DNA from 3 places in the Cytobacillus kochii genome. Region 1 is predicted to be linked to each of the others. Evidence: riboswitches for the same ligand, from Rfam matches in the RefSeq annotation. Region 1 holds a riboswitch; each other region holds the start of a gene.

Region 1 (4,290 bases):
TATGCTTGAAGATGAGCGATATCATAATAATGCCGCCCGCCTTAGCCGATTTGAGGAAACAAACGGTATTGTTGCCGATTGGGTGAAACAATTTAATAGAGAAGAATTGCAGAATCTGCTAGATGATTATGGGGTCCCAATTAGTCCAATATATAGTATTAAAGATATATTCGAGGACACTCACTATAAAGAACGACAAAATATCATAGAGGTCGACCACCCTCGTCTAGGAAAAATAAAAATGCCTGGTATCATCCCTAAATTCTCTGAGACACCTGGGGCTGTTCGTAATGTAGGTCCAGAATTGGGAGAGAACAATGAGGAAATCCTTTCTGGCATTCTTAATTATAATGATGAAGAAATTGAGATCCTAAGAGAAAATAACGTAATCTAAGGAGGGAAAAACATGAATTTGAAAGAAGAGGTCATTATTTCTGAAGTTTGCCCCCGTGATGGCTTTCAAAGTCTGGCAGAAATCATTCCTACAGAAGAAAAGGTCGAATGGATTAATTCAATGATTAACTGCGGTTTCAAGCAAATTGAGGTCACATCTTTTGTTCACCCAAAAGCGATTCCTCAGCTGTCGGACGCTGCTGAAGTACTGCAAAAAATTAAGCGCAAGCAAGGGGTAAAACTACGTGCGCTTGTCCCGAATTTACAAGGATTAGAAAGAGCGATTGAAGCAGAAGTAGATAAAGTAAAACTAATGCTTTCAGCAACAGATTCCCACAGTATCAGTAACGCTAATAGCAAAACGTTCGATGCAATGAAAGGTTTTGAACCGCTAGTAAAACGCGCAGCAGAAGCTTCTATGGGTGTATCAGGCAGCATTTCTGTCATATTTGGATGTCCTTACGAAGGAGATGTACCTTTGGTGAGAATTGAAGAGATTTGCAAAAGATATATAGATATGGGAATATATCAGTTATCGTTAGCTGATACAACAGGGATGGCAAATCCAGTAAAAGTTAAGCGCATTATTGGTCATCTCACTAATAAATTCCCAGAATTATCCTTCTCCTTACATTTGCATAATACGAGAGGGATGGCTTTTGCCAATGCCGTAGCAGGCTATGAAATGGGTGTTCGGGATTTTGATAGCTCGATTGCTGGACTAGGTGGCTGCCCTTATGCACCAAACGCCACTGGAAATATCTCCTCTGAAGACCTTATTCATGGTTTTGAAGAGATGGGTATTTCAACGGGTGTAGATTTGGATAAAGTCATTAAGCTAGGAAAAAAATTAGAAATTAAATATACTGAATATTCGGATAGTTTTATTTTGAAGGCTGGTAAATGTTCTGACTTACATCTGGCTCCAAAAACACAAGAAAAGTTGGGATAAAGCTTTTATTCTTATTAATCCTACTTTAAGAGAATGAAGGTAGGTTGAAAGTTTACTTTTAGCTAAGTGAGAAGTATTATGTATTTAATATTTCTAGGGCAGCTTGTGGAGGAAATCTTTTAGTTGTAAATGCAGTATATAATTCTCCTAATATGATTGTTTTTCGATTTAGTATCAAAGAACAATTGAGACCATCAAAATAGAAGCTCGTACCATCTTTTTTACTATATGTTAACTAATCTTTAGGCAGTTACACCCTTTATAAAACGTTATTTCTTTTATGAGGATATTTGGGACACGCTCTCAGAAAAAATAAACTTTTTCTCAACTTTATGTATATTCATCAGTTTCAGTTAAATAATTCTGATAAATCATAAAAATTAGATTTTTGTCTTGACTTTTATTGATAGTATGTTAGGATTTATCTTATCCAATATTTTCTTATCCAGAGAGGTGGAGGGACTGGCCCGATGAAACCCGGCAACCTGCTTAGTGCAAGGTGCTAATTCCAGCAAAATGTTGATTCATTTTGAAAGATAAGGTGTCAAAATTTTTCCATCCTACACCTTTTCTTTTTGAAAAGGTGTTTTTTATTTAAGAAGGTGATGAATAAAAAAATAATAAGATTCGCTGATTAGACAACTAAAGGCGGACATTTCCTTTTACGGAGGAAATGCCGTCTTTTTTTATTGGAAAAGGGGGATTAAATGAATCAACCGCTCTCTTATAAAAACTGGAAAGACATTTCTGCTACCTTCGCTATTGATCAATCAACGAAAGGAGCCAAACAGGTTCTAGAGTGGGCTTATGGCACATATGACGAAGAGGAAATTGTGTACGCTTCTAGTTTCGGTGCTGAAGCTATTGTTCTAATTGACCTCATCGCACAAATAAAAAGTGATGCCAGAATTGTTTTTCTTGATACCGATTTACACTTTCCTGAAACATACCAAGTAATCGAGGAAATAAAATCACGTTTTCCTACGCTTCAAATTGAGATGAAAAAACCTAAGCTTACATTGGATGAACAAGCCACACAATATGGGTCAGCATTATGGAAAAGCGACCCGAATCAATGTTGCCAATTACGTAAAGTGTTGCCTTTACAAGAAGCAATGCAAGAAAAAAAAGCTTGGATATCTGGACTTAGGCGCGAGCAATCACCTGAAAGAAAACAGACGAATTTCTTAAATCGTGATGAGAAATTCACTAATATCAAAATTTGCCCACTTATTCATTGGCGTATAGATGATGTGTGGGATTATATCAAAGAAAAGCAGTTGCCTTATAACAGCTTACATGATGCAACTTATCCGAGCATTGGTTGTTTTCCCTGTACACAACCAGCTAGTGGCGGTGATGATTCCCGTGCTGGCCGCTGGCAAGGCTTAACGAAAACAGAATGCGGCTTGCATACTAATTCATAAAAAAGGAGTAAACAGATGAGCATACCTAGCCCACATGGAGGAACATTAATTCAAAGATTTGAGCCAGAATTTGATATTTCTAAAGTGTCAAAGTCGATAGAGATTGACAAAGTTGCACTAAGTGATTTAGAGCTAATAGCCGTTGGATTATTTAGTCCATTAATAGGCTTTCTAGGAAAAGAAGATTATGAATCTGTCGTTCATGAAATGAGATTAAGCGATGGGACAATATGGTCCATCCCCATCACATTACCTGTTGATGTTACGATTGCTGCCCAACTTCAAAAAGGGGAGCAATACCGTTTGGTTTTAGAAAATACTACCTATGGTGTAATTACTGTTTCTGAGTGGTTCGAACCTGATTTAGAAACAGAAGCACAATCGGTCTATCGTACAAAAGATAAAGCCCATCCAGGGGTCAAACGACTTTTTGAAAGAGGCAATATTTATGTAGCTGGAGAAATCATCCTCATTAGAAAAACGGAAAAGAAAGAATTTGCAGATGTCTGGTTAGAGCCAAAAGATACAAGAGCTTTGTTTGCAGAAAAGGGGTGGGAAACAATTGTTGGTTTCCAAACGCGTAATCCGATTCACCGAGCGCATGAGTATATTCAAAAAGCTGCGCTTGAGACGGTCGATGGCTTATTTGTAAATCCATTAGTAGGTGAAACAAAAGCAGATGATATCCCAGCTGATATCCGTTTAGAAAGTTATCGCATCTTACTAAAAGAATATTTTCCTCGCGAACGTGTCCATTTGGGTGTTTACCCGGCAGCGATGAGATACGCAGGCCCTAGAGAAGCAGTGTTTCACGCCATAGCCAGAAAAAATTTCGGCTGTACACATTTTATCGTCGGCAGAGATCATGCCGGTGTTGGGAATTATTACGGTACATACGATGCCCAATATATTTTCCAACAATTTACTAAAGAAGAACTTGGAATTACCCCATTATTTTTTGAACATAGCTTTTACTGCCACCGCTGTGAAGGGATGGTTTCAAATAAAACATGTCCACATGAACAAGAAGATCGAGTGATATTATCTGGCACAAAAGTACGAGAACTATTAAGCAAGGGTGAACAGCCACCTTCCACATTCAGCCGTAAAGAAGTGATTGATGTATTGATTAATGGCTTAAAGAGTGATGCAAGCGTCTAGAAAGGATGATTTATATGGGGAGCCGTAATCTTACTTGGCACGATACGCTCATTTCCAAAGAGGAACGTCGCTTAAAGCAGCAACATGGTAGTTGTACATTATGGTTTACTGGGTTATCTGGTTCTGGAAAATCAACTTTGGCAAATGCTTTATCAGCCAAATTGTTTGAAGAAGGTATGAAGGAATATGTCCTTGATGGTGATAACGTCAGACATGGTCTAAATGCAGACTTAGGCTTTACTGAAAAAGACCGGACAGAAAATATCCGCCGTATTGGGGAAGTAGCTAAACTGTTTGTTGATAGTGGAACAATTGTTGTTACGGCATTCATCTCACCATTCGCAGCTGACCGTGATT
Region 2 (4,290 bases), 750 kb from region 1:
TTGAAAAGGCGCTAGCTGGTATAAATATAAAACATTATTTCGGTAATATCACAATAGAAGACTTTGTGAATTTAGTATATTAAAGCTGTATCAGTCTGTGAATACTAAGGCATGAAAGTATTTTCACCGTTAAGGATGAAGAACTTTTATGCTTTTTTATTTTATTAATAAAGAAAAAAATAGTGTAGATCTTAGTAGACTACTTGAATCCTGAAATTTCTTTTAATATAATAAATTTAGAAAATTTATATTATAAAAATGAATGACTATTCATTCAGAAAAGAGGGAGAAACTTGAATTTAACAAGTCAGCTTCACAAGATTGCCTTAGAAAATGGGGAAAAAAATGCGTATTATTTTATGGATCAAGCAAGTACATACGCTGAGCTCGATGAACAAGTAACAAGGTTTGCATCAGGACTTTCGTCATTAGGTATAAAGGAAGGCGATCATATTGCCTTGCTACTTGGTAATTCGCCGCATTTTGTTATTAGTTTATATGGTGCGTTAAAGCTAGGGGCAAAGGTAATACCGATAAACCCTATCTATACGCCTGAAGAAATTGGCTATATTTTAAAAGATGGCGATGTAAAAGCGGTGATTATGCTTGAGCAATTATTACCATTAGCAGAAAAAATGCATCATTTATTAACCGATATTAAGCATTATATTGTCTGCGAAACCGGTCAAACAAGTGGACTTCCAGCTCTGGGAGATAAGTCGGTATTTCCTAAATTGAAATCGTTTTCAGAGCTTGTTTCCAATGGGGATGTAACATTTGCTGATGCAGATGTGACACCCGATGATGTCGCGATTATACTCTATACATCAGGAACAACAGGCAAACCTAAAGGAGCCATGTTAACTCATCGTAACCTGTTTAGTAATGCGAGTGATGTCGCGGACTATTTGCAAATTAATGAACGTGACACGGTGATTACAACCTTACCTATGTTTCACGTGTTTTGCTTAACGGTTGCTTTGAATGCACCTCTTATAAGTGGAGCAACGATCTTAATAGACCCTAAATTTAGTCCGAAAGAAATTTTCCGTTTAGCGGAAAAATACAAGCCAACTGTTTTTGCCGGCGTTCCTACAATGTATAATTTTCTTTATCAATATCCTGAAGGCAACCCTGATGTCTTCCAATCTATGAGATTATGTATTTCTGGAGGTGCTTCACTACCTGTTGCATTGTTAGAAAATTTCGAGAAAAAATTCAATGTGGTTATTTCTGAAGGCTATGGGTTATCAGAAGCTTCTCCGGTCACATGCTTTAACCCACTAGATCGTCCACGGAAACCGGGGTCGATTGGCACATCTATTATTCATGTTGAAAATAAAGTAGTTAATGAATTGGGAGAAGAGGTCGCTGTAGGTGAAGTAGGGGAGCTTGTTGTGAAAGGCCCTAACGTTATGAAAGGATATTACAAAATGCCTGAAGAAACAGCTGCCTGTTTAAAGGAAGGTTGGTTATATACAGGTGACCTAGCTAAGAAGGACGAAGAAGGATACTTCTACATTGTTGACCGTAAGAAAGATATGATAATTGTTGGCGGCTATAATGTGTATCCAAGGGAAGTAGAAGAGGTTTTTTATGACCATCCTGACATTGTTGAAGCGGCTGTTTTAGGTGTACCTGATCAGAATACAGGAGAAAAAGTTTTAGCCTATATTGTACCTAAAACTGAAAATTTAACGGAGGCACATTTATTGGCCTATTGTAAAGAAAAGTTAGCTAAATACAAAATCCCTTCCTCTATAGAATTTTTAGAAGAATTGCCGAAGAATACAACAGGAAAGATACTGCGTCGTGCTCTAAAGAAAAAGGTCTTAGAAAATCAAGAAGCATAAGTTAAAAAAACATGTTGACAAAAGATTCTAAATATTTTAGAGTTACTATATCAATTAAATAACCACTATCTAGAGAGGTGGAGGGACTGGCCCTACGAAGCCTCGGCAACAGACTTAGCATCGAAAGTACTGTGCCAATTCCAGCAAGCTAGTATTTTAGCTTGAAAGATAGGAAGAGAATGAAATATTTATGAGCGTACGTTACCTCTTCCTTTTTAGGAAGAGGTTTTTTTATGGCTGATTGGACCACCAAAAGCGATAAACATTCTTAGCACAATTGATAAATACATTATTATGCTTCTTTTGTAGAAGCGTTAGAGGAGGTAATGGCAGTATGAGTTATAAAAAACAAATGATATTGAATGCATTTGAAATGACAAGTGCAATGCACAATTCTCATGGGCTATGGAAGCATAAAGATTCCAAACGACATCGTGCCTATAAAGATATTAATTATTGGATGGAATTAGCCAAAACACTCGAGAAGGGAAAATTCGATGCTGTCTTTTTTGCGGATGTATTAGGTGTTTATGATACGTATAAAGAAAGCAAAGAACCTTCAATTAATGATGGATTACAGTTTCCTGTTAATGATGGGGCGTTTGTCATCCCTGCTATGGCTGCAGTGACAGAGCATCTGTCATTTGCATTAACGGTGAGTACAACATATGAGCCACCTTTTGGGCAGGCAAGACGATTTTCCACATTAGATCATTTGACAAAAGGAAGAGTGGCATGGAACATCGTTACTTCCTATCTTCCTAATGCAGCAAGAAATTTTGGTTTCAAAGATATGATCAAACACGATAAGCGTTATGAAATTGCCGATGAATATATGGATGTCGTTTATAAACTGTGGGAATCAAGCTGGGAAGATGGAGCGGTGATAGAAGATACAGAACAAGGGCTATTAATCGACCGTAAGAAAATCCATGAAATTCACCATAAGGGAGAATATTTTGAAGTCGAAGGACCGCATTTAACAGAACCTTCACAACAAAGAACACCTGTTTTATATCAAGCAGGGACTTCTCCTAAAGGTCGTGCTTTTGCAGCAAAACATGCAGAATGTGTATTTGTAGGTGGGCCAACTCCTGAAAGAGTAAGACATTATACAGAGGATATTCGAAAACAAGCGGCTGAATATGGCAGAAACCCGGAAGATATTAAAATATTCACTTTCCTAACAGTCATTGTAGGTAAGACAACTGAAGAAGCGGAAGAGAAATTTGCTGAATACAACCAATTATGGAGTGCAGATGCAGCGAAAGCACAGTTTGGGGGCGCAAGCGGTTATAATGTTGCGGAATTTACAAAGGATGAGTTAGATAACCCATTTGAATTTAAAGCTACAGAGCATGGGCATTATAAAGCTGCTTCATTAACGAAAGATGCGAAGAAAAAACTATCGATTAAAGAAGCGATTTCAAAATTAGAAGGATTAGATAGAGACAACATAATTGTCGGCAATCCATCAGAAGTAGCAGACCAAATTCAATATCAGTTTGAAGCCTCTGGGGTCGATGGTTTTAATTTAAATCATTTAGTAACGCCAGCAGATTTGGAAGATTTTATTGAGCTTGTTATTCCGATTCTACAAGAACGTGGTTTATATAAAAAGGAATACAAACAGGGTACGTTAAGAGAAAAGCTTTTTACTCACGGCTCGCCTCTTTTACCGAGTGGTCATCCAGGAAGTAAATTTCGTAAAGGCGAAAAAATAAACAATTAAAATAAGAGGTGAAGGGTATGAGAAAAGTTTGGTTACTATTTTTTGTACTGATTTGTTGCACTGTTTTAAGTGCATGTGGGGCATCAGGTTCATCCGGCGAAGAAAAGAAAGAGATGGTATTAGGGGCGACAGTTCCTTATAGTGATATGCTTGAGCAAGGTGTAGCACCACTACTTGAGGAAAAAGGGTACAAAGTAGAAGTAAAGGAATTTAATGATTATGTTCAACCGAATATTGCTTTAGATAGTGGAGATTTGGATGGTAATTTATTTCAACATAAAGTGTACTTAGAGAATTTTAACTCTGAAAAAGGGATGGATCTAGTAGATATTATTTCTGTTCCTACAGCTCCAATTGGTATATATTCAGAAAAATTCAACTCCCTTGAAGAAGTGAAAGATGGCAGCACGATGGCCATTGCTAATGATCCTACAAATTTAGCGAGAGGATTAACAGTTGCGCGTGATGCTGGTTTAATAGAATTGAAAGATGATATAAACCCAGTCAATGCAACAGTTAATGATGTATTATCTAACCCGAAAAATTTGAAATTCCATGAAGTAGATGCAGCCCAACTGCCAAGGTCTCTTGAATCAGTTGATCTTGCTGCTGTTAATGGTAACTTTGCGGTTGCTGCAGGATTAGATTTAACAACAGCCATTTATCGTGATCAAATTCCTGAGGAAATCCAAAATAGAATGGTTG
Region 3 (4,290 bases), 1.1 Mb from region 1:
GTAGCTCGAGTTCCATTTCCCCAATTTTACGTTGCACTTCTGGTACTTCACTAATTGGACCAGGCAGGCTATTAGGTTGATATTCAGAAGCAAAAATAATGGCATAGTTCCGAGCTGCAATAGCAACGCCAATAAAGCAAGCAGCTGAATGTAGTAACCATGCATTAGGAATCGCATAAAAATGAACACCTTCTATTTCGACTAATGCTGTTTCTTCTACAATTACATTCTCTAACACTAGATCGTCACTACGTGTGCCCCGCATCCCTAGCATATTCCAATTTGATTCCACTTTTAAACCAGGGTTCTCATGCGGTACAAGGAATATACCAATTTCTCCTGAAGCTTCTATCGTTGCTGTAATAAGAGAAAAATCTAAGCCTGGTGCCATCGAAGCAAAAGATTTTCTTCCATTCAAGATCCATTGTGTTCCTTTTTTCACCGCAGTAGTCGCTGGTAGTCCACCACGGGTTGGACTGCCGGTTGCTGCCTCTGTTGCACAGCGGTTAATCAATTTATTATCTTTGATAACCGTTTCGCATAACTTGGCAAACTGTTCTTCCTTCCATTTCCGCTTAACCCTTAAATCATAGATAACACCTAAGTGCCAACCAATACATAAAGCCGTAGATGCATCACCTTGGGCAATCCTTTCTTGTATTAAGAAATATTCATATAAGGAAATCTCTTTACCACCATATTCTTTCGGAATCGTCAAACTTAAATAATTTGATTGTTTTAATTCTTCAAAATTCTCAAAAGGGAACTCTGCATTTTCATCAATCTTTTGCGCCCTCTTACTAAATCCTTCTGCTAATATCGTAGCTTTATGAAATAATTCTTCTTGTTGAGCCGTCTTAATAAATGGTCGAGCGAGTTGTTCAGCTAAATACGCTTCCTTAGATGAAGCTGTTATCGTGCTCATAGAATCCTTCCTCCCCGTCTGTTTCCATCTTCTCTTTAATACTCATTCATTAGGATAAATAAATATAGTAAAGGCTCCATTCCCCTTTACTATATCTATTATTTGAATTTATTATCTCTTATCTACATATTTAGTTAATTTATCCCCACCAATTTGAATAATTTGCACCAATACAACGAGGACAATGACTGTCGTAATCATAATGACATTATCATAGCGATAGTAACCGAAACGTATCGCTAAATCACCAATACCCCCGCCGCCAATAATACCTGCCATTGCCGAATAGCCGATTAAACTAATAGTCGTAATCGTTAAACCTTGAACAATTCCAGGTTTCGCTTCTGGGACAAGGATTTCCTTAATTATCATCCAAGGGGAAGCGCCTACTGCTACTGCAGATTCAATGACTCCTTTATCTATTTCTCTTAAGGATGTTTCAACCAATCTTGCAAAAAATGGAATCGCTGCTACAGATAATGAAACAGAAGCCGCTGTAGGACCAATAGTTGAACCTGCAATTAATTTTGTTAACGGCAATAGAGCTACTAACAAAATAATATAAGGAATAGAGCGGATCAAATTGACAATCCAACCAGTAACGGCATTTACAAATCTATTCTTTAAGAACAGCCCTTCGTCTGTAACGAATAATAAGATACCTAGTGGAAGACCTAGTATAAGTGCCGCAACTAAAGAAATGGCGACCATATAAATCGTTTGTAATACAGCTGTATTTAGTTCAGGAAGTAACGCCTGAATGGACTCAAGCAACATGTTCAACTACCTCCAAATTCTGTGTTCTATCTTGAATATATTGTATAGCTCTTTCTATTTCAGGTATTTCACCAGTTAACTCCATAATAAAAATACCAAGAGGTACTTCTTGAATATATTCAATCTTGCCGTGAAGAATATTTCCTTTTACTTTGAATGTTTGGAACAGTTCAGAAACAACAGATTCTTCTGCTATTGCACCTTTAAATTGGATTTTAATGATTGTTCCCTTCCTGTTTTCAATCAATTGTTGTGGTAAGTCAAATTGAAGAATACTCTGAATAAAATCTCTTGTAAGTGGTTCAATTGGATTCGCAAATATATCATACACCGGTCCCTCTTCTATGACCTTTCCATCTTGCATAACAGCTAACCTATGACAAATCTCTTTGACTACTTCCATCTCATGAGTGATAAGTACGATGGTTAATCCCAGCTTTTTATTAATTGATTTTAATAAGTTCAGGATTGATTTTGTTGTTTTAGGGTCTAGGGCTGAAGTGGCTTCATCGCAAAGTAAAACCTTTGGATCATTAGCAAGTGCTCTGGCTATTCCTACCCTTTGCTTCTGACCACCACTTAATTGCGTGGGATACTGATGAATTTTATCTGCTAAACCCACTAATTCTAATAGTTCTTTCACCCTGATATCTATTTCTTTCGGACTTTTACCTGCCGCTTTTAAAGCAAAGGCAATATTCTCATACACTGTCTTCGAACTCGCTAAATAAAAATGCTGAAAAATCATACCTATCTTCTGCCTTGCTTTTCTTAATTCTTTACTTGTTAAAGTCGTTAAATCAACGCCATCAATTTTCACTTCACCAGATGTCGGTCTCTCCAATAAATTTAGACAGCGTAATAAAGAACTTTTCCCTGCTCCACTATAGCCAATAATCCCGTATATTTCCCCTTCTTTAATAGAAAGAGATACATTGTCAACGCCTATTACTTGCTTCTTTTTGCTTTTATAAATTTTCACTAAATGATTGACTTCAATCATTTACCTCACCCTCCCTAAATCCTCTACAACATAAAATGAGCCTCTTTCACTTTGAAAGAGGCTCAACAAATGATTGTTATTAAACCTTATCTTTCAGAATGAAATCATTCTGCAGGATTTAGCACCTTCCCTTTAAAAGGAGGTTGCCGGACATCTTCGGGCCTGGTCCCTCAGTCTCTCTCGATAAGAATCATATTCAATTTATTGTGTTGCTTTGATAAAGGAAATTTTATCGGGTATTGAATTAATTGTCAATAGTATTTTGATTATTTATGCATTTACTTATCTTCCTCTTCGTTTAAACAGGAAGATAAAAAAAGTTGTTCCTAATAAAGCTGTGATTAGGCCCACATACAAGATGATTGCTGACGTTTTGAACTTTACTGTACTAGGTTGCTGTCCTTGTCCTTGTCCATGTCCCTCACCACCAGGCATACCTTCAAACCCTTCAGGTGGCTCAAAATTTCCTCCCTGCGGAAAATCTCCGTTGCTTTGCGGACGTTCAGGCATTTCACCATCAGCGTTTCCTTTATTTCCATTTGGCGGTTGAAATCCTTCTCCTCCTTCTTGACCTTCCTGGTCATCACCACCAGCTCGGCCAGGGAACATGTTATTAACTTCAGAAGCTTGTGATTCTACTTCTAATTCACCTGAGAGCTGAGCAAGTATCGATTCTGATCTCGCCTCAGCAAATGCTGGTAAACTCTCATCACCCTGCACCGCTTCGAGAAATGCTTCTGTTGTATAAAACTTGGTAAGATCCTGTTCGACATAAGGAAGAATCAATGCACTAATTTGTGTAGTTGTATTTTGGTAAGACTCTTTTGTCATATAATCTTCGGCTATCTGTTTAAGATACGCTTCATATTGTTTTTTATATTCTTCATTAGATAATAGTGCATTAAGTAACGGTCTTTCTTCTAAGGTAGTACCAGCTATAGGTTCAGATATACTGAAATTAATCGTATCTTCACTCAATAAATCACTATTTCCGATGCCACCGGTGAAGTTGTCCATTCCGCCTTGTGGTGCTTGGTCTTGTTTGTCTTCACCTTGGTTTTCTTCAGCAGCTGAGAAATCTCCATTCATTTGTCCACCAAATGCCATACCAACTCCAAAGCCACCAAATGCCATATTATAGTCCCACGGAATAACTGAGAACTTACCATCATTTTCATATAAATAATAGTTATGCTTCATTTGTCCTTGGTAACTATCCATGCTAACAACAGCCGTATTTACTGCAAAATATCGTAATACTTGATCCACATCTAAGGTTTCTTCTAAATCGCCACCATTATTGATACTATCTAACATATCTATTAACGCTTGTTCATCTTGCTCCTCTGATTTCAAGTTTAAACCTGAGTAATCATCAATATCATCACTTACCCATTTCAAGTCACTATTTGTACCATCTGGCTTGTACAATGATCCATATGGATTTTCAAAATATCTTCCAAGCATCACTTCGTCTACTTGTTCAACACCTAAATATAATCCCCATTCCTGACCATTAATGGTCACATACATATAAGAATAAGCAGGTGTGGGTAACCCCATATTCTCCATTAATTGATACGAT

What was found. Region 1 has a riboswitch for S-adenosylmethionine ahead of LG276_RS11870 (phosphoadenylyl-sulfate reductase). Riboswitches for the same ligand answer to the same signal wherever they lie in the genome.
Region 2: it holds a riboswitch for S-adenosylmethionine, as region 1 does, so the genes downstream of both, LG276_RS08190 (LLM class flavin-dependent oxidoreductase) here and LG276_RS11870 (phosphoadenylyl-sulfate reductase) in region 1, are expected to answer to the same signal.
Region 3: it holds a riboswitch for S-adenosylmethionine, as region 1 does, so the genes downstream of both, LG276_RS06650 (methionine ABC transporter ATP-binding protein) here and LG276_RS11870 (phosphoadenylyl-sulfate reductase) in region 1, are expected to answer to the same signal.

The regions. Positions count from the first base shown of each region.
Region 1 is NZ_CP085254.1:2,283,651-2,287,940, reverse strand. It holds gene LG276_RS11880 (CaiB/BaiF CoA-transferase family protein) at 1-394, shown strand, start outside; gene LG276_RS11875 (hydroxymethylglutaryl-CoA lyase) at 407-1,345, shown strand; SAM riboswitch class I at 1,784-1,888, shown strand; gene LG276_RS11870 (phosphoadenylyl-sulfate reductase) at 2,053-2,772, shown strand; gene sat (sulfate adenylyltransferase) at 2,788-3,933, shown strand; gene cysC (adenylyl-sulfate kinase) at 3,948-4,290, shown strand, end outside.
Region 2 is NZ_CP085254.1:1,535,427-1,539,716, forward strand. It holds gene LG276_RS08180 (lipoate--protein ligase) at 1-83, shown strand, start outside; gene LG276_RS08185 (fatty acid--CoA ligase family protein) at 294-1,853, shown strand; SAM riboswitch class I at 1,916-2,028, shown strand; gene LG276_RS08190 (LLM class flavin-dependent oxidoreductase) at 2,188-3,585, shown strand; gene LG276_RS08195 (MetQ/NlpA family ABC transporter substrate-binding protein) at 3,603-4,290, shown strand, end outside.
Region 3 is NZ_CP085254.1:1,226,666-1,230,955, reverse strand. It holds gene LG276_RS06660 (acyl-CoA dehydrogenase family protein) at 1-925, opposite strand, end outside; gene LG276_RS06655 (methionine ABC transporter permease) at 1,037-1,702, opposite strand; gene LG276_RS06650 (methionine ABC transporter ATP-binding protein) at 1,692-2,705, opposite strand; SAM riboswitch class I at 2,789-2,895, opposite strand; gene LG276_RS06645 (CotH kinase family protein) at 2,988-4,290, opposite strand, start outside.